4 regions of the Streptomyces sp. SID5643 genome follow, and region 1 is predicted to be linked to each of the others. Evidence: riboswitches for the same ligand, from Rfam matches in the RefSeq annotation. Region 1 holds a riboswitch; each other region holds the start of a gene.
The links. A riboswitch is a leader RNA that binds a small molecule or an ion and turns the genes downstream of it on or off. The one in region 1 is predicted to bind cyclic di-AMP.

Region 1 (5,755 bases):
TCCGCTTCCACTCCAGGTGGGCCGGCGGGATCTCCTCCAGGAACCGGGAGGGCGGGTTGTACGAGGGCTGGCCCCAGGCGCTGCGGAGCGTGGAGCGCGTCAGGTACAGCCGCTCCCGCGCACGGGTGATGCCGACGTAGGCCAGGCGCCGCTCCTCCTCCAGCTCCTTGGTCTGCCCGAGGGCGCGCATGTGCGGGAAGACGCCGTCCTCCATGCCGGTCAGGAAGACGACCGGGAACTCCAGGCCCTTGGCGGTGTGCAGGGTCATCAGGGTGATGACGCCGTCGCCGTCCTCCTCGTCGGGGATCTGGTCGGAGTCGGCGACCAGCGCGACCTGCTCCAGGAAGTCCGACAGCGTGGTCTGCTCGTCCTCGCCGCGCTCCTGCTCGAACTCCATGGCGACGGCGGCCAGTTCCTGGAGGTTCTCGATACGGGTCTCGTCCTGCGGGTCGGTGGAGGCCTGGAGCTCGGCGAGGTATCCGGTGCGCTCCAGCACGGCTTCCAGAACCGTGGCCGGTCCGGCGCCGGACTCGACGATGGTGCGGAGGTCCTCCATCAGCGTGTTGAACCGCTTGACGGCGTTGGTCGAGCGCGCGGCCATGCCGTACGCCTCGTCGACGCGCTTGAGCGCCTGCGGGAAGCTGATCTTCTCCCGCTGGGACAGGGCGTCGATCATCGCCTCGGCGCGGTCGCCGATGCCCCGCTTGGGGACGTTGAGGATCCGGCGCAGCGGTACCGAGTCCTCGGGGTTGGCCAGGACGCGCAGGTAGGCCAGGACGTCCCGGACCTCCTTGCGCTCGTAGAAGCGGACACCGCCGACGACCTTGTAGGGCAGGCCGACGCGGATGAAGACCTCTTCGAAGACACGGGACTGGGCGTTGGTGCGGTAGAAGACGGCGACGTCACCGGCCTTGGCCTCGCCGGCGTCCGTGAGGCGGTCTATCTCATCGGCGACGAACTGCGCCTCGTCGTGCTCGGTGTCGGCGACGTAGCCGGTGATCCGGGCGCCGGAGCCCGCGTTGGTCCACAGATTTTTGGGGCGGCGGGACTCGTTGCGCTCGATGACCGCGTTGGCGGCGCTGAGGATCGTCTGCGTGGAGCGGTAGTTCTGCTCCAGCAGGATCGTCGTGGCGTCCGGGTAGTCCTCCTCGAACTGGAGGATGTTGCGGATCGTCGCGCCGCGGAAGGCGTAGATCGACTGGTCGGCGTCACCGACCACGCACAGCTCGGCGGGCGGGACCTCGGCCTCGGGCGGTACGTCGACGGGGTGCTCGGAGGTGCCGACCAGCTCCCGCACGAGCGCGTACTGGGCGTGGTTGGTGTCCTGGTACTCGTCGACCAGGACGTGCCGGAAGCGGCGGCGGTAGTGCTCGGCGACGTCCGGGAAGGCGCGCAGCAGGTTGACCGTCGTCATGATCAGGTCGTCGAAGTCGAGGGCGTTCGCCTCGCGCAACCGCGACTGGTACAGGGCGTAGGCCTGGGCGAGGGTCTTCTCGAAGCCGTCGGTGGCCTGGGCGGCGAAGTCCTCCTCGTCGATCAGCTCGTTCTTCAGGTTGCTGATCTTGGCGCTGAAGGACTTCGGCGGGAAGCGCTTTGGGTCGAGGTCCAGGTCACGGCAGACCAGGGCCATCAGGCGCTTGGAGTCGGCGGCGTCGTAGATCGAGAAGCTCGATGTGAAGCCGAGCTTCTTGCTCTCGCGGCGGAGGATGCGCACGCACGCGCTGTGGAACGTCATGACCCACATGGCGTTCGCGCGCGGGCCGACGAGCTGCTCGACACGTTCCTTCATCTCGCCCGCGGCCTTGTTGGTGAAGGTGATCGCGAGGATCTGGCCCGGGTGCACGCCGCGCTCGGCGAGGAGGTGGGCGATGCGGTGCGTGAGCACGCGGGTCTTGCCGGAGCCGGCACCGGCCACGATGAGCAGCGGGGAGCCGGAGTGGACGACGGCGGCGCGCTGGTTGTCGTTCAGCCCCTCCAGGAGCGCGGCGGTGTCCACGACCGGGCGGGGCGCGCCGTCCCGGTAGTAGGCGTCCCGGTCCGGGGGCGCGTCGAACTTCCCGCCGAACAGATCGTCCGGAATCGGCTCCGGAACGTGATCGTCCTCGGGCGGCGGCGGGGGCTCGTCCGCGGGGCCCCGCTGGGCCTGGAGGTTCGCCAGGAAGCTGTCGTCAAAGAGGCTGCTCATCGCTCTCCGAGTCTAGGGCGCCCCACTGACAGCCCGCCGCCGCCCTGAGAACATCGCCGGGCGCGCGGGCCCCCCGCCGACCGGCCGGCGGCTCATTGTCGCCCTCCATGACCGCATGATCACGGCGTGCTACACCCCCCGCAATTATGGACAAAGGATGACCGAACTCCCCCGATCGTTCACTCTCGGCAACGTTCATGACCGAGGTCACGAAAATGTATCGGGCATATCACCCATCAACCTTCACAGGGGCCACACGAGTTGGCTACCGTGCGACCAGGCCGCATGACCCCCACCGGCGAACGTCGCCGGGCCGCGCGGCCTCCGCCGAGTCCGGTGTGCCGCAGCGGCAGCCGGAGCCGGGGACCCAACCGTGAACCTGGGGTGAATCGGCCCGACTCCCTGTGCGGAGAGAGCCGTAGGGCAAACCTTCCGAACCACCCGCCCGAACCCGACAGCTAACTCGGTAGGCGGAACGTGGAAGGAGTCGCCTCCCTTGGCGTCGCACCGCAAGTCGCGTCCTACGGGTACGCGCGTGGCAGGCATACGGACCCCCGCCCTCGCAACGGCGGCCCTCACCTCCGTGGCCCTGCTGTCCCAGTCGGCCAACGCCGCTCCCGAGGCCGACGACAAGCCCAGCCTGGAAGAAGTCGAGAAGAAGGTCGACGACCTCTACCGCCAGGCGGGGTCGGCGACCGAGAAGTACAACGCGGCCAAGGAGAAGACGGCGAAGCAGCGCAAACGCGCCGACGCCCTCATCGACGACGTCGCGAAGCGCACCCAGAAGCTCAACGAGGCGCGCGAGGAGCTGGGGTCCTTCGCCTCCGCCCAGTACCGCACCGGCGCCGCCGCCCCGGACACGGCGACGTTCCTGCTCGCGGACACCCCGCAGGACTACTTCGACCAGACCCAGCTGATGGACCGGATGACGGGCCGCCAGAAGGTGGCCGTCGACGACTACATCGCGCAGCAGTCCGAGACGATGAAGAAGCGCCAGGAGGCCACCGAGAGCCTGGAGACGCTCACCGAGTCGCAGGGCGATCTGAAGACGGCCAAGGCGACCGTCCAGCGCAAGCTCGCCGAGGCGCGCGAGCTGATGTCGAGGCTGACCGCCGAGGAGAAGGCCCGCCTCGCGGCGATCGAGAAGCAGAAGCAGGAGGAGGCCGCCCGCAAGGCCGACGAGCTGGCCCGGCAGCAGGCCGCGCAGCGACAGGCACAGGAGGAGGCCGCTCGGCAGCAGGACAGCGGGTCCTCGTCCTCGGGACCGGCGGGCTCCGGCTCGTCCACCCCGACACCCCCGGCCGACTCCTCGTACGCCACCAAGGCCGACAAGGCGCTGGCCTTCGCCCGCGCCCAGATCGGCAAGCCGTACGTGTGGGGCGCTGTCGGCCCCGGCTCCTACGACTGCTCCGGCCTCACCCAGGCCGCCTGGAAGGCCGCGGGCGTCGACCTGCCGCGCACGACCTACGACCAGGTGAACGCCGGCACCACGGTCCCGCTCTCCCAGGCCCAGCCCGGTGACCTGGTCTTCTTCTACGACGACGTCACCCACGTCGGGATCTACATCGGCAACGGCATGATGATCCACGCCCCGAAGCCCGGCACGTACGTGCGCGAGGAGTCGGTCTACTACGACGGCGAGTCGGCCATCCACAGCGTGGTGCGGCCGGCCTGAGAGGGCTCTTCACGCCTTTTGAGGGGCACGCGCGCGTGCCCCTCTCGTAACGGGCGCGGCGCTCTCTAGCATCGGCGCTATGTCCGGTCCCTCCCCGTTTGCCACTTGGTGGTCGACGTACGCGCTGGCGACCGGCATCGTGTCGGTCGGTCTCGACTCGGCGGGGTACGAGGTCCTCTCCCGCATCGTCCTCGCCCTGGCCTGCGCGGCCTGGCTGATGGCGGCCGCGGGCCTCGCCCAGCGGGCACGCGGCGGGTGGCGGGCGGAGACACCGGCCGCACTCACCGCCGTGGCGGCGACCGCCGTCCTCGGCACCGGCTTCTCCGCGGCCGGCCGGCAGTCCCCTGCCGAGGCGCTGCTGGCGCTCGCGATGCTGCTCTGGGCGGTGCTGCTCACCGCGGAGGCCGGTGGGCGGCGCGGCACGGTGTTCCTGCGCTGCGTGGCCACCCAGGGGCTGGCCGTACTCGGTGCCACGCTCGCCGCAGCCGATACGTCGGCCTGGCTGGCCCACGCGGCCCTGGTGCTGTTCTGGCTGGGCCTCGCGCTCTACGGCTTCGCCCTGTTCCGCTTCCAGCCCCGGCAGGTGGAGGAGGGGCGCGGGGACCACTGGCTCGCGGCCGGCGCCCTCGCCGTCTCCGCGCTGGCCGGGGCGGAACTCCTCAGCGCCGACAGCGCGCGCCTGTACCTGTGGAACGAGGAGAACACCGACGTCCTGCGTACGACCACCGTCACGCTGCTCGTCCTCGCGCTGATCGCCTGCGCCGCCCTGCTCCTCGCCGAGCTCTTCTGGCCCCGCCACCACTACGACGTGCGGCGCTGGGCGACCGTGTTCGCCGCGGTGGTGACGGCCGCGGCCACCCTGGCCGTCGCCGCCGCCCTGGACGTCCCCTGGCTCGACGCCGCCGGAGAGGTGCTGCTGTGGGTCGCGGTCGCCACGTGGCTCGGGTGCACCGCCTGGGCGCTCGCCGCGGCCCGGGCCGGCGCCCGGCGCTCCCGGGTCAGGTCCAGAGCACGGCGATGAAGATGTTCGCCGTCGTCAGCAGACCGACCAGGCCGAAGAGGCCCTTGTCCACCTTCTCGTCGTCCCGCTTCACATAGACCAGGCCGAGGATCACGATCAGCAGGGCCAGCTTCACGCCGATCTTGAAGTTGTTCACGGACTGGTCGTCGGCCTGGTTGAGACCGACCAGGATCACACCGGTGACCAGCATCGTGAGTGCGCCGTGCAGCATCGCGGGGGTGTAGCGGGCGGTACCCTCGCCCATCGCCTTCATCTGGGTGAGGAAGCCGCCCAGGAGCGAGGCGATGCCGATGATGTGGAGGCCGACGAAGAGGTGGATGAGTACGTCCATGAGGCCGGAGCCTAATGAGGGCCATGAGACCGCCCGACACCGGCCCAGGGTGCATATATGCGCCCCATAGCACCCGATCACGGTCACTCGCTCACGATTCGGCGCTTCGGTCATCACGCTGAGTGAAGTAGGCGGCGTCGGGGCGGGGCCACGGTCGCATACGGTCACCGCCGGTCCTCTCAAGACACTTCCGCACACCTGCCACCGGCCGGTCACGGCGGCGTTTAGCGTCCTCCCCCAGGTGCCCGGCTCCCCACCGCCGCCCGGGCCAGGGGCGGCAGTCGGACACCACCGCCGAAAAGGTCCGGCGGCGGTCCGCTCCCCCTGTGCGGGCCGTCGCCGGACGCGCAGGCCGCCCGTCCGCTCCCCCCGGCGGCCGCACGCACCCGTCGGCGGTCGAGGAAAGGACGTGGCCTCCAGGTGGCAGCGCACCGCAAGCCCCGACAGCGCTCGATGGGTGGCGGCAAAGCCCGTACGGCCGCCACGATCGCCCTGGCGGGCGCGGCGACGGCGACGGGTCTCGACGGAACCGGACACGCCGAA
Region 2 (5,755 bases), on a different contig from region 1:
CTGGACCACGCGGCGCGGATCACCGCCCCTCCGGTTCCGGTGACGGCCCCGCCCTGGCCGGTGTACGGGGTGTACGGGTACGGCCCGCAGCCGACGCCGTACCCCGCGTACAAGACGCCGTACCCCGCGTACAACCCGTACCGCTCCTAGGCGTGTCAGGCCGAGTCAGGCCGAGGCCTCGGTGAGCCGTCCGAGCTCGGCCTCCGAGAGCGTCAGCTCGCCGACACCGGTCAGCGCGGGCAGTTGCTCCACCGTCCGCGCGGAGGCGATCGGCGCCACCACGGTCGGCTGCGCGGCGAGCCAGGCCAGAGCCACCGTGGCCACGGGTACGTCGTGCGCCGCGGCGATCTCGTCGAGGGCGGCGAGCACCCGCCGCCCCCGCTCGGTCTCCAGGTGCTTGGCCGCGCCCCCCGCTCGCGCGCTCTCGACCGTCGCTCCGGGCCGGTACTTGCCCGTGAGGAAGCCGGACGCGAGCGCGAAGTACGGGACGGCGGCCAGGCCGGCCCGCTCGGCGAGATCCTGGAGCTCGCCCTCGTAGGTGTCCCGGGAGACCAGGTTGTAGTGGGGCTGGAGGGCCACGTACCGGGCGAGTCCCTCGCGGTCGGAGAACTCCAGGGACGCCCGCAGCCGCTCGGCGGAGATGTTGGAGGCGGCGATGTGCCGCACCTTCCCGGCCTTCACGAGGGCGTCGAGCGCGCCGATGATCTCCTCGACGGGCACGTCGGGCTGGTCGAAGTGCGTGTAGTACAGGTCGATGTAGTCGGTGCCGAGGCGCCGCAGGGAGGCGTCGGCGGCGGCCTTGATGGTGGCGGCGGACAGGCCGCGGAACTCGGGGTGCTGGCTGACCTTCGTGGCGACGACGACGTCCGCCCGGTTGCCGCGGGCCTTCAGCCACGTGCCGAGCACGGTCTCGGACTCACCGCCCCGGTTCCCCTCGGCCCAGGCCGAGTAGGAGTCGGCGGTGTCGACGAAGTTGCCGCCGGCGGCGGTGTAGGCGTCGAGGACGGCGAACGACTGGTCCTCGTCGGCGGTCCAGCCGAAGACGTTGCCGCCGAGGGCGAGCGGGAAGACCTCGAGGTCGGAAGGGCCGAGCTTACGCAGAGAAGTCATGCTCCACGTCAACGCCGGTACCGGAGTCTCCCATTCCCCCGCTCGGCCGCCCGCGCCGGAACATGCGGCGGCCCTGACGTCGGGGGGTCGTCGTCAGGGCCGCCGGTGCTTCAACGGATGGGGACGGCTTACGGGTTCAGCCCCTTGCCCCGCAGCCACGCCATCGGGTCGATGCCGCTCGCGGAACCGCCGGAGTGGACCTCCAGGTGAAGGTGGGCCCCGGTGACGTTGCCGGTGGCGCCCACGCGGCCGATGACGTCGCCGGTGCTGACCTTCTGGCCGACGCTGACGCCGATGGAGGACTGGTGCGCGTACCAGATCTCGGTGCCGTCATCGAGGGTGAGGACGGTCTTGTAGCCGTACGAGCCGTTCCAGCCGGCCTCGGTGATGGTGCCGCTGTGGACGGCCTTGATCGGCGTGCCCGTGGGGGCGGCGAAGTCCAGGCCCGTGTGGTAGCCGGAGGACCAGTAGGCGCCGGCCTGGCCGAAGCTGGAGGTGATGGTGTAGGAGGAGGTCGGCAGCGTGAACTGCTTGGCCAGGGCGGCGAGACGCTCGGCCTCGGCCTTCTTCCTGGCCTCCTCCTCCGCCTTCTCCTTGGCCGCGGCGGCCTTGGCCTTGGCTTCCTTCTCCGCCTTGGCGACCGCTTCCGCGGCTGCCTTCTGGGCGGCGTCCGCGGCGTCCTGGGCGGCCTTGGTCTCGATCTGGTCCTGCTGGTGCTCGACCTGGGCCATGATCCGGGCGCGCAGCGCTTCACCCGCGCCGGCGCCGGAGGTGCTCTCGCCCTGCCCGGTGGCGGCCGTTGCGGTGCCGAGGCTGCTGAGCGGGGTGGCGGAACCCTCGGGGGTGTCGTCGTCCGAAATGAGGGAACCCACCGAGGGCAGGTCCGGGACGGAGATGGACACCGGGGGCTTGCCGGTCTGGGCGCTGGCCATGCCGCCGGCACCCACGGCGGCTATGACGCCGACACCCAGGACGGTGGAGCTGCGGGCGAGACCTCCGCCGCGCTGCTTGGTGACGCGATGCCGGCCACGGACGGGACGGATGGACTCCTCGGTGGGGTTCCACTCCTGGAACGGGCCCTCGTCGGTGCGCTGACCGCCGTAGCCGAAGGTGTCGGTCTCGCGCTTCGGCGCGAACGGGGCCGCGGGGGCAGGCCGGTTGGACGCCACGTGGGCGTACTCCTTTCCTTCCTTCTCGCCTACCGGGTTAGCTGACGGGTTCGGAGCAGGAAGGTCTCCTACGCGCGTATACCAACCGTGCTTCCACGGTGGCATCCGCCCGATTCACCCCAAGTGGTGGTTCCCCGGTTCCCTTTCGGGATTCGGCGCGTGCGCACGGAGCCGCCTTCTGTGACGGCTGGGACGACCGCGCTGCGTTATCGAACGTTAATGGAGGCGCGAGGGGTATTCCAGCGATTCCGCTTGATCATTAAGCTTTTTCGCATGGACTTACCTGCCATGACCGGAGTAAATCGGGCGAGTTGACCGCTTCGCAAGTGACTGGCGGGTTTTGACGGGGCATCAGTTACCGCGCGGAGCGAGGTGGTTCGCTCACCGACTGTAATGAGATGCGGGGAAATGCACCGAGGGCCGGAACCCTTTCGGATTCCGGCCCTCGGCCTTCAGTAGCGGGGACAGGATTTGAACCTGCGACCTCTGGGTTATGAGCCCAGCGAGCTACCGAGCTGCTCCACCCCGCGTCGTTGTGATTCCAGTGTACGCCATCCGCGGGACCACTCGTGCACACCCGCGGACCGGCCCGCGCTCAGCCCGGCAGGTGACGGTTCGGGGCCTTGGCCCGCTCCTCGTGCTCCGGGAGGACCAGGACCTCCACCCCACGGGCCGCGAGCAGGCCGCTGCCGTCGGCGTCCGTCACGAAGGTGTCGGGCTCGCGCCAGGCCGTGACGACCCGCCGTACGCCGGCGTCGAGGATCAGCCGGGCGCAGGGTGCGGGCCGGGAGGCGCGGCGGGCGCAGGGCTCCAGGCTGCTGTACACCGTCGCGCCGGGCAGGCGCGGGTCGGCCGGGTCGATCTTGGCGAGAGCCGCCTCCTCGGCGTGCACGACCGGGTCGCCGGCCTCCCGGGAGTGGCCGCGGGCCAGTTCCGTGCCGTCGGCGGCGACCACGAGCGCGCCCACGCTGAACGCCGTGTCCGACGGCGGGCAGCGCTCGGCCAGGTTGCAGGCGAGGGCCAGCCAGTGGTGGTCGGCGGCGACGGGCAGGGCACCGGTGCCCGGGGCGGTCGGCTCGTAGCGCATCAGGACCACGTCCTCGATCCGCCGCGACTCCAGCAGCCGGAGCCTGCCGCCCTGGTAGCCGCCGGGACCGAAGAGGCGGGGAGCCCCGGGGTCGCCCACGAAGAGCGGGGCGAGCACCAGCTGGAGTTCGTCGGCGAGGCCCTGGGTGAGCAGCTGGGTGTGGATCAGGCCGCCGCCCTCGACCATGAGCCGCCGCACGCCCCGCACGTCGTGCAGGTGGGTGAGCAGCCGCCGCCAGTCGAGGCCGGCGCCGAGCGGGACGACGTCGGCGGCCAGGCCCCGGGCCCGGGCGCGTTCGGCGCCCCGGTCGGTGGTGTAGAGGAGCTTCTCGCCACCGGTGTGCCAGAAGCGGGCGTCCGGATCGAGGTCGCCGGAGCCGCTGACGGTGACCTTCAGGGGATACTCCGGTTTCCCGGCGGCCCGCCGGGCGGCCCGGCGCTCCCCGGAGTTCACCAGGAGCCGCGGGTTGTCGGCGCGGATGGTGCCGGCGCCGATCAGGATGGCGTCGACGCCGGCCCGGACCTCGTCGACCCGGTCGAAGTCGGCCGGGCTCGACAGGAGCAGGCGGTCGGGTCCGGTGTCGTCCAGGTAGCCGTCGAGGGAGACGGCGGCGGACAGCAGGACGTACGGGTGTGGCATCGACGCTCCGCGGCTGGTCGGGACGGCGGGACTGGACAGGGTCACCAAGGCGGGCTTGGTTCAAGTTTGAAGCAAACCTACACTGGTGGCATGACGACTCGCTGGCTCACCCCCGAGGAGCAACGTGCCTGGCGCGCGTACATCGCCGCCTCCCTGCTCCTGGAGGACGCGATCGACCGGCAGCTCCAGCAGGACGCCGGCATGCCGCACCTGTACTACTCCATCCTGTCCGTCCTGTCGGAGTCCCCGGAACGGCGGCTGCGCATGACCGATCTCGCCGAGCGGCTGAAGATCACGCGCAGCAGGCTGACGTACGCGGTGACGCGGCTGGAGAAGGACGGCCTGCTGCGGCGGGAGGCCTGCCGGTACGACAAGCGGGGCAGCGTCGCCGCACTGACGGACGAGGGGTTCGCCGTGCTGGAACGGGCGGCGCCCGGGCATGTCGACACCGTGCGGAGCTTCCTGTTCGACCGGCTCAGCGAGGAGCAGGTGGGACAGCTGGAGGAGATCTCCGCGGCGATCGCGCAGGGCCTCCAGGAGGACGGTTCGCGGCCGGCGACGGACGAGGTGCCGTGGCGGCGGAGGTCTGCACCGACCTGTTCGTGACGCGCCTCACACCGAGACGGATACTGATTGCTTCAAACTTAAAGCACTAGTAGGGTTCCGGACGTGTATCTGCTTCAAATCTGAAGCAGTACGGCTGTGCAGCCGAACAGGAAACGGAACCCGGAGGCCCCGCATGCCCGACACCCCCGCCGTCGTCGCCACCCCGCGCTCCCGCGTCCGGGTCCCGCTGCGCTTCCACGACGGCTACGAGGCCGACGCCGAGCTCGTCACCTTCCACGGTCTGGCCGACGGCCAGGAGCACGTGGCCGTGGTCCTCGGCGAGCCCGGCCCGGTCCCGATGGTGCGGCTGCACTCCGAGTGCCTGACCGGGGACGTGTTCGGCTCCGCCCGCTGCGACTGCGGCCCTCAGCTGCGCGAGGCGGTCGAGGCCATCGCCGAGCGCGGCGGCGTGCTGCTGTACCTCCGCCAGGAGGGCCGCGGGATCGGCCTCTACAACAAGCTGGACGCCTACGCCCTCCAGGACGAGGGGCTCGACACGTACGAGGCGAACGCGGCACTGGGGCTGCCGGAGGACGCCCGCGACTACACGGCCGCCGCCCAGATGCTCCGGGCCCTGGGCATCGGCCGGCTGGACCTGCTCTCCAACAACCCCGACAAGGCAGGCCAGTTGCGGTCCCTGGGCATCGACGTGCGCGGCCGGATCCCCACGGGCGTCTTCACCACCGCACACAACGTCCGCTACCTGCGCGCCAAGGTCCTCCAGACCCAGCACACGCTGCCGCTCGCCGCGCTGACGGAGCTCAGCGCCGGCTGAGCCGCTCCGGTCCGGCCGGGCACTGAACCGGGCTGCTTGTCCCTCGGTTCATCGGGTACAGCCTTTGGAAGAGGGCGACCTCATCAGTACCCGGAGCTTTTTGGAAGTGACCGTTTCGTGACCGATCTCGGCGGCCCCGGCGACCACCGGGTGAGAAGACCGGGCGATGACCCGGAGTCGGTCGCATCGCAGATCACCGATGCCGTGGACAGCCTGACGGCGCTGTGGTCGGCCGCCGCCCAGGAGGCGTCCCTGCGCCTGTCCCTGCACCAGTTGCGGGCGCTGCGCACCGTGCAGGCGGCGCCGGGGCTGAATCTGACGGCCCTGGCGGACGGCCTGGACATCGGCCTCCCCACGGCCAGCCGCCTC
Region 3 (5,755 bases), on a different contig from region 1:
GAACGCAGTCCGAAGTGCGCGGCGACGGGCCGCTCACCGGCGTACAGCACCGACAGGGTGCCGCTGCACTCCGGTGCCCGGGTGCGGGCCAGCTGTCCGACGAGCCGGGTGATCCACTCCTGGGCGAACCGGTCCCGGCGGCCGGTCCTGCGGTACTGGGCGGACTTCCACTCCATGAGCGTGCGCAGCGCGGCCGGTTCGCGCTCGTCGAAGACGAACCGCAGCTCGCCGCTCTGCCGGCCGAGCCTGCGCTCCTTGGCCAGGGTGGTCTTCAAAAACTTCGGCGACTGCGAGCGCAGCACCGACTCGTACGTCTCGTAGCCCTTCTCCACGTCGATGACGTAGGTGGCGTGCTCCTCGGCCGCGTACCGCACGAACAGCCGCTGCCCGGCCTCCAGGTTGTCGAAGGCGAAGCTCGACACCGAGCAGGCCCTCAGCAGCCGGCCGGTCTCCAGGTCCAGGCCCGGCCGCAGGATCGCGCCCTGCGCGTCCGAGACACCGAGCCCGATCGCCCGGCCCTGCCCCAACGGGCCACGCTCATAGGGCAGGAACCCGGCCGGTTCCGGCCCCTCGTACACCACGGCCACCCGGGCACCCGGCCTGACCCGGCCGACGGCTTCGGTGAACTCCGGTTCCATGAAGGGGTTGCGCGGTGCCTCGGAGGCCGCGCGCAGCGCACGCCAGCGCTCCCTCTCCGCTGCGCCGAGTTCCCCGGGCCCGGCCACGCGTATGCGCCCACTGCTCAACCCGACCCCCCGATCAAGTCCCCCCTGGACACTTGGAAGGTACCGCTCGATGCGGCCTCACGGGTAGGTAGCGGAGCATGTTGTTGCCAACCGGTGCAGAGGCCTTCAACCGGGCACCGGTGTCCCTCGTACGATGAAACGAAGGGGCGCGCTGTCCGTATTCTCTGATCATGGCCGCACCCATCGCATATTCACTCATCGCCACCGATCTGGACGGGACGCTGCTGCGCGGCGACGACACCCTGTCCGACCGGTCCCTCGCCGCTCTCGGGCGGGTGGCGGACGCCGGTGCCCAGCACCTCGTGGTGACGGGCCGGCCGGCGCCCAGAGTGCGGCCGCTCCTGGACGACCTCGGCGCCACGGGGCTCGCGGTGTGCGGGCAGGGCGCGCAGGTGTACGACGCGGGCGCGGACCGGCTGCTGTGGTCCATCACCCTGGACCGGGAACTGGCCGAGACCGCCCTGGGCAAGATCGAGGCCGAGGTGGGGCAGGTGTACGCGGCGGTCGACCAGGACGGGGTCGACGGGCTCACGCTGATCGAGCCGGGCTATCTGATGCCGCACCCGACCCTGCCCGCCGTGCGGGTCGAGCGGCGCGACGACCTGTGGGGCGAGCCCATCAGCAAGGTGCTGCTGCGCCACCCCCATCTGTCCGACGACGAGTTGGCGGCGACGGCCCGCTCGGTGGTCGGCTCACTGGCGACGGTGACGATGTCGGGGCCCGGCACGGTCGAACTCCAGCCGTGCGGGATCACCAAGGCCACGGGCCTCGCGCTGGCCGCCGAACATCTGGGGCTGCGCCCTGCGGACACCATCGCCTTCGGTGACATGCCCAACGACATCCCGATGTTCGACTGGGCCGCTCACGGGGTGGCGATGGCCAACGCCCATCCCGAACTCAAGGCCGTGGCCGACGAGGTCACCCTGTCGAACGAGGACGACGGCATCGCCGTCGTCCTCGAACGACTGCTGGGCGGGGCGGCTCAGTACGGGCCGTTGACGTTGTCGATCGAGCCGTAGCGGTCGGCGGCGTAGTTGCAGGCCGCGGTGATGTTGGCGACCGGGTCGTACGGGTCCCACGACGTGCCGTCGACGTGGTAGGCCTGGAAGGTCGGGTCGATGGTCTGGAGCAGACCCTTGGACGGGGTGCCCTTGGCGGCGTTGGAGTCCCAGTTGTTGATCGCCAGGGGGTTGCCGGACGACTCGCGCATGACGTTGCGGTAGATGCCGTCGTAGGACCCGGGGATCCCCTTCTGCGCCATGATGTCCAGCGCCTCGCGGATCCACCCGTCGAGGTTGTCCGGGTAGGACTTCGCGGAGGCCTGGGTGGCCTGGGTGACGCCGCCGGCGGGCTTCGCGGCCGGCTTGGCGGGGGCGGACGACTTGGTCGCCGTCTTCTTCGCGGCGCTTGTCTTGGTGGTCTTCACCGTCAGCTTCAGACCCGGGTGGATCAGCTTCGGGTCGTCGCCGACGGCGGCGCGGTTGTCCTTGTAGAGCTGCTTCCAGCCGCCCGAGACGTCGTACTTGTCCGCGATGCGGGCCAGCGAGTCGCCCTTGACCACGGTGTACGTGAGGGACTTGGCGGGCTGGGCCGCCTGCGGCACGGACTGTGCTGCGGCGGGTGCGCTCTGGGGCTCGGCGGCGCTCGCGTGCGTGGCGCCGAGGAGCGGCAGGGTGAGTGCCGCTCCGCCGGTGCCGACGGCGATGAAGCCTCGGGTCAGCGGGGTGGTTCTGGGGCGACGGTGCTTGCCTCGTCCGGCCATGGCGATGTTCCTCTCCGGCGCCTGCGAGGTGAGCTGTCGGGTTCGGGCCGGGAGGTGCCCGGCCGCGTGCGGCACCGTGTGCCGTACGCGGCTTCACCCCGAGCCGTGCCGCTGTGCGGACCGGCGACTTACCTGGGTCCCCCGCTCCTGCCACGCGTGAGTGAGTCGGTTCTGTGGGGAGTCCGGGCGGCGGCAGGATTAGGCGTCCGCCGGACAGGGCCGGAACGTATGCGAGAGCACATGTCGGGAACAAGCACCTCAGTCACACATCGCGCGGTTGACCTTGGTCGGGGGTGTTCGGGACGCTTGATCCTTTGCGGGTGCCAAGGCTCAACTGGCGTACGGGGGACGGCGGTACGGGTCCATGCCGAGGTGGGGCGAAAAGGGGGGGCAAGTGATTCAACTCACTGATCACGAGCCTGTAGGGCAATTTTCGCCAAGGGGAATTCGCCTTCTCATCACGGCAAATCGTGCATACTTCACTACCCCTGGGTAAGTCGATTTATATCTGTTCTTATAGGTTGATCGAAAACGTAACGGTCGTGATCGGATACCGCCCGGCCTGTAACCCTGGGTGCTGGCGGTGATCGAAACGTGACCGGATACGCTGGCCGGAGTGAGGGCAGCGACCTATCGACAATCCGCGTAACCACCGGCAGACACAGCAGACAGGAGACCCCTCGTGACCGACGTCGGGCCGTTCGGGCTGAGCGTGCGGGACCAGGCTCTGGAAGCCGATGTCCAGGCCGGACTGGCGGCTGTCGAGGAAGGCTTGCTCGAGGCCACCAAGAGTGAGGTGCCCTTCATCACGGAGGCCGCCCAGCACCTGGTGCGGGCCGGGGGCAAGCGGTTCCGTCCGCTGCTGGTGATGCTCTCCGCCCAGTTCGGCGACCGGTACGCACCCGGGATCGTGCCGTCGGCCGTGGTCGTGGAGCTGACCCACCTCGCCACGCTGTACCACGACGACGTGATGGACGAGGCCGCCGTGCGCCGCGGCGTCGCGAGCGCGAACACCCGCTGGGGCAACTCCGTCGCGGTCCTCACCGGCGACTTCCTCTTCGCCCGCGCCTCGCACATCCTGGCCGACCTCGGCCCGGAGGCCGTGCGGGTGCAGGCCGAGGCGTTCGAGCGCCTGGTGACCGGCCAGATCCTGGAGACGGCCGGACCGCAGGACGGCCGGGACCACGTCGAGCACTACCTCGACGTGCTGGGCGGCAAGACCGGCTCACTGGTCGCGGTGTCGTGCCGGTTCGGCGCGATGATGTCCGGCGCCGACGACACGGTCGTGCACGTCCTGACCCAGTACGGCGAGCGGCTCGGCGTCGCCTTCCAGCTCGCGGACGACGTCCTGGACATCGCCTCCGACTCCCACGAGTCGGGCAAGACCCCCGGCACCGACCTGCGCGAGGGCATCCCCACGCTGCCGGTGCTGCGGCTGCGCGAGCGGGCGGCCCGGCTCGGACTCGCCGAGGACGTCGCCCTGTGCGAGCTCCTCGACTCCGACCTCACCGACGACGCCCGGCACGCCGAGGCTCTGCGCCTGCTGCGGGCCCACCCGGCCCTGGAGCAGGCCCGGCGGGACACCGTCCGCTATGCCCAGGAGGCCCGTTCGGCGCTCGCGCCCCTGCCGGAGTGCACCGCGAAGACGGCGCTCCTGGAGCTGTGCGACGCGGTGGTGCACCGGGCCGGTTAGTCCCGCCTCCCGCACGACCCCTACGGGTCGGGGGAGAAGCCGCCCCTCCGTGTCATACCCCAGCAGTACACGGAGTTGAGCCCGGGGTCTGACGTATCTCCCTGGCCGATTTGGTCAGATGGACACCACGGAAGAACACCACATCTCACCTGTTCGGGTGAGAATGGCGGCTCAGGGACGAGTGCGTGGACGACACGGACAGCCGCCGCCGACCACGGAGGTAGGGCACACATGGCACCGTACGCATCCGACGACAGCACGACCGCCGGAGAGGTCGACGAGCAGCGCTCCGTGCGGCGCAAAGCCGCGCGGTACATCGTCCCGGTCACGGTGGTGGGGGTGGCCGCCGCCACGATCGGGCTGGTCCCCGCGCTCGCCGACTCCGGGGACCCCGACCTCCCGAAGATCACCGCACAGCAACTCATCGAGAAGATCGCGAAGTCGGACGTCCAGCAGCTGTCCGGCACGGTGAAGATCAGCACGGACCTCGGCCTGCCGGACCTCGGCGGCCTGGAGTCGGGCCTGCTGTCCGGCGCCGCGGGCCAGGGCGAGGGCGACTCCTCCGCCGACCCGACGGCCAAGCTCACCGAACTGGCCTCCGGCACGCACACCCTGCGCGTCGCCGCAGACGGCCCGGACAAGCAGAAGCTGTCGCTGCTGGAGAACGCCGCCGAGTACAGCCTCATCCACAACGGCAAGGACGTCTGGGGCTACGACAGCAAGTCCAACGAGGTCTACCACGGCACCTCCTCCGAGAGCCCGGAGCACGGCAAGGACCAGCAGCCGCCGGCCATGCCGAAGGACTTCGCCGAGGAGGCCCTGAAGGCGGTCGACGACACCACGTCCGTGACCGTGGACGGCACCGCCCAGGTCGCCGGCCGGGACGCCTACAAGCTGGTTGTCGAGCCGAAGCAGTCGGGCTCGACGGTCGGCGCGATCACCGTCGCCGTGGACGCGCAGACCGGCACGCCGCTGAAGTTCACGCTCACCCCGGCGGGCGGCGGCCCGGCCGTCGTCGACGCGGGCTTCACGAAGGTCAGCTTCGCCAGGCCGGCCGCCTCCACCTTCGACTTCACCCCGCCCAAGGGCGCGAAGGTCACCGAGGAGAAGGACGCGGGCAAGGCGGATGACAAGGCCTCCGGCGAGACTCCGCGCAAGACACCCGGCAAGCCCTTCGACCTGGGTGAGGCGCCGGGCCGCGAAGCAGGAAAGGGCGCCGGCGGTCACGACGGCATGAAGACCATCGGCGAGGGCTGGACCGCCATTGCCACCTTCGACACCGGCGGCGAGGGCATGCCCTCGGGCGAGGCCGGCGGCGAGTTCGGCGGCTTCATCGACTCCCTCGGCGACAAGGTCCACGGCAGGTTCGGTTCGGGCACGGTCTTCTCCACCCGCCTGGTCAACGCCCTCGTCACCGACGACGGCAAGGTCTATGCGGGCCTGGTCACCAAGGACGCGCTCGTGAAGGCGGCCGACGCCGGCAAGTAGGTCCCGTGGCCGCACGGGACGTCGAGAGAACGAGGAAGCCGATGGGCGAGGTGTCCGCCGGGGAAC
Region 4 (5,755 bases), on a different contig from region 1:
GCCAGCTTCAGCCCCTTCTCCAGGTAGGTGTCGACGCCGCCCCAGGTGTCCTCGATGGTGTCGAAGGCCGCCGTCAGGTACTCGGCGCGGGCGTCGAAGAGGGGGCTGAGCAGCTCCATGACCTCGGGGGAGTAGGCCGAGGCGGCGGAGCTGCTGCGGTGCACCTTGTAGCGGCGGTGCTTGGCGTTCGACTTCAGGTAGTCGTCGACGATCGCCTCGCGCTCGACACCCACCGCGAGCAGCGTGACCGCGACGGACAGACCCGCGCGGTCCTTGCCCGCGGCGCAGTGCATCAGGGCGGGGACACTGTCCTGCGCCAGCGCGTGCAGCACCTGGGAGTGCTCATCGGTGCGGTCCTTGATGATCATGCGGTACGAGGCGGTCATCCGGTCCGCGCCCTTGCCGTCCGCGAGGATCGCGCGGAGCTGCTCCAGGTCGCCGTCGCGGACCATCTTCCAGAACTCGGCGCCGTCGGCGGGGTCGCTCAGCGGCAGGTTCACATTGCGCACGCCCGGCAGCGCGACGTCCGGCCCTTCGAGCTTCTGGTCGGCCGCGTTGCGGAAGTCGAAGATCGTGTGCAGGCCCAGCGTGGTCAGGAAGGCCGCGTCCTCCCCGGTCGCGTGAGCGAGGTGGCCGCTGCGGAACAGCACTCCCGGGCGGACCCGGCGTCCGTCCACGGTCGGAAGCCCGCCCACGTCACGGAAGTTGCGCACTCCGGCCAGCTCGGGCTCGGTCGACGGGACCTGCTGTGTCACGAGGGCTCCTCCCCTTCGGCGCCGCCGACGCGGCTCGTCGCCGGGCGTCACTCGACGATACGACATGCCTGCCTGGGGCAATGAGTTGTCCACAGGCGTTGCCCGGAGTCCCCGCGGCCCCCGATGATGTTGCCGCCTGGTCGCACCTGGTCGGGCTTGTTCGAATCTGTGAGGGCATGATGCTGGAGATCTCCGAAGACGGTCGTACGTGGGTGCTCTCCGGGCCGGCCAGCAGCTACGCCGTCCATGTCACCGACGGGGACGAGCTGCTGCATCTGCACTGGGGCCCCCGTATCGGCCTCACCGACGCCGAGGCCCTCGCCGTCCGGCCGCTGCCGGACTACTGGCCCTTCGAGTCCCCGCTCGACGGACGCGAGGAGTACCCGGTCGAGGGCGGCCCCCGCTTCGTGCGCCCCGCCCTGTCCGTACGCGCGGCCGGGTGGCGCGGCACCGAGTGGCGATTCGAGGGGCACGACGCCGGGGACGGCGAGCTGCGGCTCCGGTTCCGCGACGGCGACCTGACCGTCACGCTGCACTACCGCATGCCCTCCTCGACGGACGTCGTCGAGCGCTGGGTGACCCTGGACAACCGGGGGCCGGACGTCGAACTGCTGCGCGCCGACTCCGCGACCTGGACCCTGCCCGACCGCGACGCGTGGCGGCTGTCCCAGCTGCACGGCCGCTGGGGGGCCGAGTCACGCCTGACGCGCTCCGGCCTCACCCACGGCGAGAAGGTCATCGGCAGCCGCCGCGGCCACACCTCGCACCAGCACCTGCCGTGGGTCGCCCTGGACGCCGACGCCACCGAGGAGCGCGGCGAGGTCTACGGCTGCGCCCTGGGCTGGTCCGGGTCCTGGCGCATCTCCGTGGCCCAGCTCCCGGATGCGCGCGTGCAGATCACCGGCGGCGCGGGCTACGACGACTCGGGGCTGCTGACGCTGGCCACGGGGGAGTCGTACACGACGCCGGTCTTCGCCGGGCTCTGGAGCGACGGCGGTTTCGGCGGGGCGAGCCGCGCCTGGCACGCCTACCAGCGGGCGCATGTGATCCCGGACGCGGGCCGGGACCGGCCGGTGCTGTTCAACTCCTGGGAGGCCACCGAGTTCGACATCTCCGAGGAGCAGCAGCGGGCGCTCGCCGAGCGGGCCGCCGCCATGGGCGTCGAGCTGTTCGTGGTCGACGACGGCTGGTTCGGGGCGCGCACCAGCGACCGGGCCGGGCTCGGCGACTGGACCCCGAACCCCGACCGCTTCCCCGGCGGGCTGAAGCCGCTCGCCGACCACGTGCACGGCCTCGGCATGCAGTTCGGGATCTGGGTCGAGCCGGAAATGGTCAACCCGGACAGCGACCTGTACCGCGCGCACCCCGACTGGGTGCAGTACCAACCGGGACGAAGGCGGACGGAGTTCCGCAATCAGCTCGTACTCAACCTCGCCCGCGAGGACGTCCGGGAGTACCTCTGGGAGCAGCTCCACGGGCTTCTCGCCGGCGCTCCCGTCGACTACGTCAAGTGGGACTTCAACCGCTGCTTCACCGACGCCGGCTGGCCGGACGACCCCTACCCGCAGCGGCTGTGGATCGATCACGTGCGCGGCCTGTACGCCCTGCTGGACCGGCTGCGGGCCGCCCATCCCGGAGTGGCCTTCGAGTCCTGCTCGGGCGGCGGCGGGCGGATCGACCTCGGTGTGCTGAGCCGCACGGACCAGGTGTGGACCTCCGACAACACCGACCCGCTCGACCGGCTCGCCATCCAGCACGGCTTCAGTCAGATCCATCCGGCCCGGGTCATGGCCGCCTGGGTCACCGACAGTCCGAACGTCATGCTCAACCAGCGGGCCAGCTCCCTGAGGTTCCGGTTCGTCAGCGCCATGGCCGGGGTGCTGGGGGTCGGCGGCGACCTCACGCGGTGGACGCGGGAGGAACTCGCCGAGGCGCGGGAGTGGGTGGAGCTCTACAAGGAGATCCGGCCCGTGGTGCAACGCGGCGACCAGTACCGGCTGCGTCCCCCGCAGGGCGGACTGAGTGCCGTGCAGTACACCCTCGGAGACGAGACCGTCGTCCTCGCCTGGCTCCAGGCGCAGCGGTACGGCGAGCCCGTACCGGCTCTCCGGTTGTGCGCCCTCGACCCGGCCGCATCGTACGAATGCCTCGAAACGGGCGAAATTCACCGGGGAGCCGTGCTGCTTCATCACGGGCTGCGCGTGGGCCTGCGGGGGGATCTGGATGCCGCGGTCGTCCGCCTTAAGCGGAAGTAGCCGTTTCTGTCCGAATAAGGAGCTTAAACCGCTTAGGGATAACGTGCCCCGACTGTAAAGGAGATGGGGTCGGGGTGCGTGACCATCGTCATATTCGTGACGATCCGTTGTTGCCATGTGCACGTAATTCTCGTGTTGTTCAGGGCTGTTGAGGAAAGCGGGAGATCGGTAATCCACGCTCGGTGACCGCGGATGTGGCGACGCGTCAAAGCAAAACACCGTCACGGGCAACCGCAAGCTTGTCCGTTTGCGTCCTGGTCGCTTACGTTCCACACCAATCCGGACGGACGCCTAATCCTGCCGCCGACCGGAGCCCGCACACACTGACCCGACGTACGGCAGGAGCGGGGGACCCACAGGTAAGACGCCTGTTCCGGTTCCCGGAACGGCTTGGGGTTAAGCCGCGCCCCGGCGCGGCCGGGCATCTCCAGCCCGCACCCGACAGCTCACCTCGCAGGCGACGGAGAGGAATTCGTCATGCCCGCGAAGGGTAAGCACCGCCGTCCCAAGACCCAGCGTTTCACCCGCTCCATCGCCGTCGCCGGAACCGGCGGAGCCGCTCTCGCGCTGCCGCTCATGGGGGCCGCCGGCGCCCACGCCGCCACCCCGCAGTCGGCTCCGGAAAAGGCCGTCCAGTCCGCTCCGGCGGCCGAGAAGAAGGCCGCCGAAAAGGCCAATGGCCCCCGCACGTACACCGTGAAGGCCGGCGACTGTCTCGCGAAGATCGCCGACGATCAGAACGTCAGCGGCGGCTGGAAGAAGCTCTACGCGGACAACCGCGACGCCGTCGGCTCGGACCCGTCGCTGATCCACCCGGGTCTGAAGCTGTCGATCGGCAAGCAGGCCGCGAGCGCGCCGAAGTCCTCGGCGCCGTCCGCGCCGAAGGCCTCCGCCCCGAAGCCCTCGGCCGCGAAGCCTGCCGCCGAGTCGGCCCCGAAGGCGGAGCCCGCCGCGAAGCCGGCCGCCGCCAAGCCCGCCGCCGAGAGCAACGCGAGCGGCTACAGCCTCCCGGTGGCCGGTGCCACCGTCGGCACCCCGTACCGGATGTCCGGCAGCATGTGGTCCAGCGGCTACCACACCGGTGTCGACTTCGTCGTCCCGACCGGCACCTCCCTCAAGGCCGTCGGCGCCGGCACCGTCGTCTCCGCCGGCTGGGGCGGCGCGTACGGCAACCAGGTCGTCATCAGGCTGAACGACGGCCACTACGCCCAGTACGCCCACCTGTCCCAGCTCTCCGTCTCGGCCGGCCAGACCGTGACCGCCGGGCAGCAGGTCGGCCTGTCGGGCGCGACCGGCAACGTGACCGGACCGCACCTGCACTTCGAGATCCGCACCACGCCGGACTACGGCTCTGACGTGGACCCGGTCGCCTTCCTGCGCTCCCACGGCGTCTCCGTCGGCTGACCCACCGCACGACCACCTGCCTGACACGCGGCCGAAGGCCGGACCCCGATCCCCGGGTCCGGCCTTCGGTGTGTGCGCATGCCGTCGGCCGCGTCAAGGGATCGGTCAGGGCCCGGCACGAGGTGTGCGGCCGGCGTTTCAGTGCTCGAAGGCCGTCGTCGCCACTGGTACTGCCAGGAGAAGGCTGAGTCCGACCAGGGGGAGGCGGTCCAGCCACAGGATGGCGGCGAATTCGCGCAGTGTCGCGGCCAGCCAGTAGGCGGGGGAGGTCGGCGCGCCCACGACGTGCACGGGTACGCCGACGCGGCGGGCGAGCAGGGTCGTGCGGTAAACGTGGAAGCAACTGGTGACCACCGTGGCACGGCGGCCGGGAGCGGTGTCCTCCACGAGGGCCGCGCTGAAACGGAGGTTCTGCCCGGTGTTGACGGAGCGGTCTTCCCGCACGATCCGGCCGACGGGCACTCCGCGCTCGCGCAGATAGTCGGACATCGCGTCCGCCTCGGAGCAGACCTCGTCGTCGCCCTGGCCGCCCGAGACGACGAACACCACACCAGGCGTGTCCGGTGCGCGGGCGGCGTCGATCGCGAGGGCGCGCTCCAGCCTGCGGGTCAGCAGCGGGCCGGGCCGGTCGCCGTTGAGCCCGGCGCCCAGGACGACGACATGGGTGGTTCCCGGCAGGGGGGTGCTACGGCCCCGAACGTACACGTAGCCGGCGAAGACCAGGAAGAGCAGAGTGAGGTATCCCGCGGCCGCGTTGACCGCGACCACGAGGGCACCGAACGCCTCGCCGCCGACCACGTGGACGACCGCGTCGAGGCCGAGCACCGCCAGCACCGCGCAGCCGGCGGCCCCGGTCGCCAGCAGGGCTGCCTGCGGTCCGTAGCGCCGGACCAGGAGGACGCCGTCGGCCAGCAGCAGCATGCCCAGCGCGAGCGCCAGGAACAAGGCAGCGAAAGCGAGAACGGTGGCGATGGTCGGGTGGGCTGCCGCACTGCGACCGGCGACGCCGAGTCCGGTGGAGGTCACCGCGAGGCAGAACAGGACGGCGGTGGAGAACCGGTGCGGTGCCAGCAGGGCGTTGACCACGCCTCCCGCAGCGAACACGACCGCGGCGAGGTACTCCGGGTACTCCGGCATGTGCCCCACCGCTCCGCTCTCCCGCCCGCCGGGCCGCTGCCCGTACCCCCTGCCTCGCACCGCCCGCAGGTGCCCGGACCCGGCACGGACGGCTGTCGGCCATCCTCGCAGACCTGCTGAGGTGCGCCGAACGCGGGCGGGCGGCAGTGCGTTCGGTGAGCGACCTGCCGTGCCGGCGGTGCTGCCCGGCGGCCGCGTCAGACG

Region 2: linked by a shared signal. The riboswitch ahead of GTY56_RS09815 (peptidoglycan DD-metalloendopeptidase family protein) and the one ahead of GTY56_RS33795 (C40 family peptidase) in region 1 are both predicted to bind cyclic di-AMP.
Region 3: linked by a shared signal. The riboswitch ahead of GTY56_RS30795 (transglycosylase SLT domain-containing protein) and the one ahead of GTY56_RS33795 (C40 family peptidase) in region 1 are both predicted to bind cyclic di-AMP.
Region 4: linked by a shared signal. The riboswitch ahead of GTY56_RS06400 (M23 family metallopeptidase) and the one ahead of GTY56_RS33795 (C40 family peptidase) in region 1 are both predicted to bind cyclic di-AMP.

What each region holds. Positions count from the first base shown of each region.
Region 1 covers NZ_WWIC01000314.1:31,930-37,684, reverse strand. The annotation lists gene pcrA (DNA helicase PcrA) at 1-2,185, opposite strand, end outside; cyclic di-AMP (ydaO/yuaA leader) riboswitch at 2,501-2,673, shown strand; gene GTY56_RS33795 (C40 family peptidase) at 2,682-3,860, shown strand; gene GTY56_RS33790 (SLAC1 family transporter) at 3,940-4,881, shown strand; gene GTY56_RS33785 (hypothetical protein) at 4,859-5,212, opposite strand; gene GTY56_RS33780 (NlpC/P60 family protein) at 5,633-5,755, shown strand, end outside.
Region 2 covers NZ_WWIC01000078.1:7,108-12,862, reverse strand. The annotation lists gene GTY56_RS09825 (PrsW family intramembrane metalloprotease) at 1-150, shown strand, start outside; gene GTY56_RS09820 (aldo/keto reductase) at 166-1,110, opposite strand; gene GTY56_RS09815 (peptidoglycan DD-metalloendopeptidase family protein) at 1,239-2,279, opposite strand; cyclic di-AMP (ydaO/yuaA leader) riboswitch at 2,291-2,447, opposite strand; tRNA gene GTY56_RS09810 (tRNA-Met) at 2,736-2,809, opposite strand; gene GTY56_RS09805 (dihydrofolate reductase family protein) at 2,875-4,005, opposite strand; gene GTY56_RS09800 (MarR family winged helix-turn-helix transcriptional regulator) at 4,096-4,611, shown strand; gene GTY56_RS09795 (GTP cyclohydrolase II) at 4,745-5,386, shown strand; gene GTY56_RS09790 (MarR family transcriptional regulator) at 5,504-5,755, shown strand, end outside.
Region 3 covers NZ_WWIC01000278.1:10,790-16,544, forward strand. The annotation lists gene GTY56_RS30785 (GNAT family N-acetyltransferase) at 1-746, opposite strand, end outside; gene GTY56_RS30790 (HAD family hydrolase) at 917-1,765, shown strand; gene GTY56_RS30795 (transglycosylase SLT domain-containing protein) at 1,729-2,508, opposite strand; cyclic di-AMP (ydaO/yuaA leader) riboswitch at 2,512-2,681, opposite strand; gene GTY56_RS30800 (polyprenyl synthetase family protein) at 3,191-4,201, shown strand; gene GTY56_RS30805 (LolA family protein) at 4,433-5,689, shown strand; gene GTY56_RS30810 (ABC transporter ATP-binding protein) at 5,731-5,755, shown strand, end outside.
Region 4 covers NZ_WWIC01000052.1:104,672-110,426, forward strand. The annotation lists gene GTY56_RS06390 (tyrosine-protein phosphatase) at 1-755, opposite strand, end outside; gene GTY56_RS06395 (alpha-galactosidase) at 935-3,010, shown strand; cyclic di-AMP (ydaO/yuaA leader) riboswitch at 3,329-3,483, shown strand; gene GTY56_RS06400 (M23 family metallopeptidase) at 3,488-4,414, shown strand; gene GTY56_RS06405 (YdcF family protein) at 4,553-5,551, opposite strand.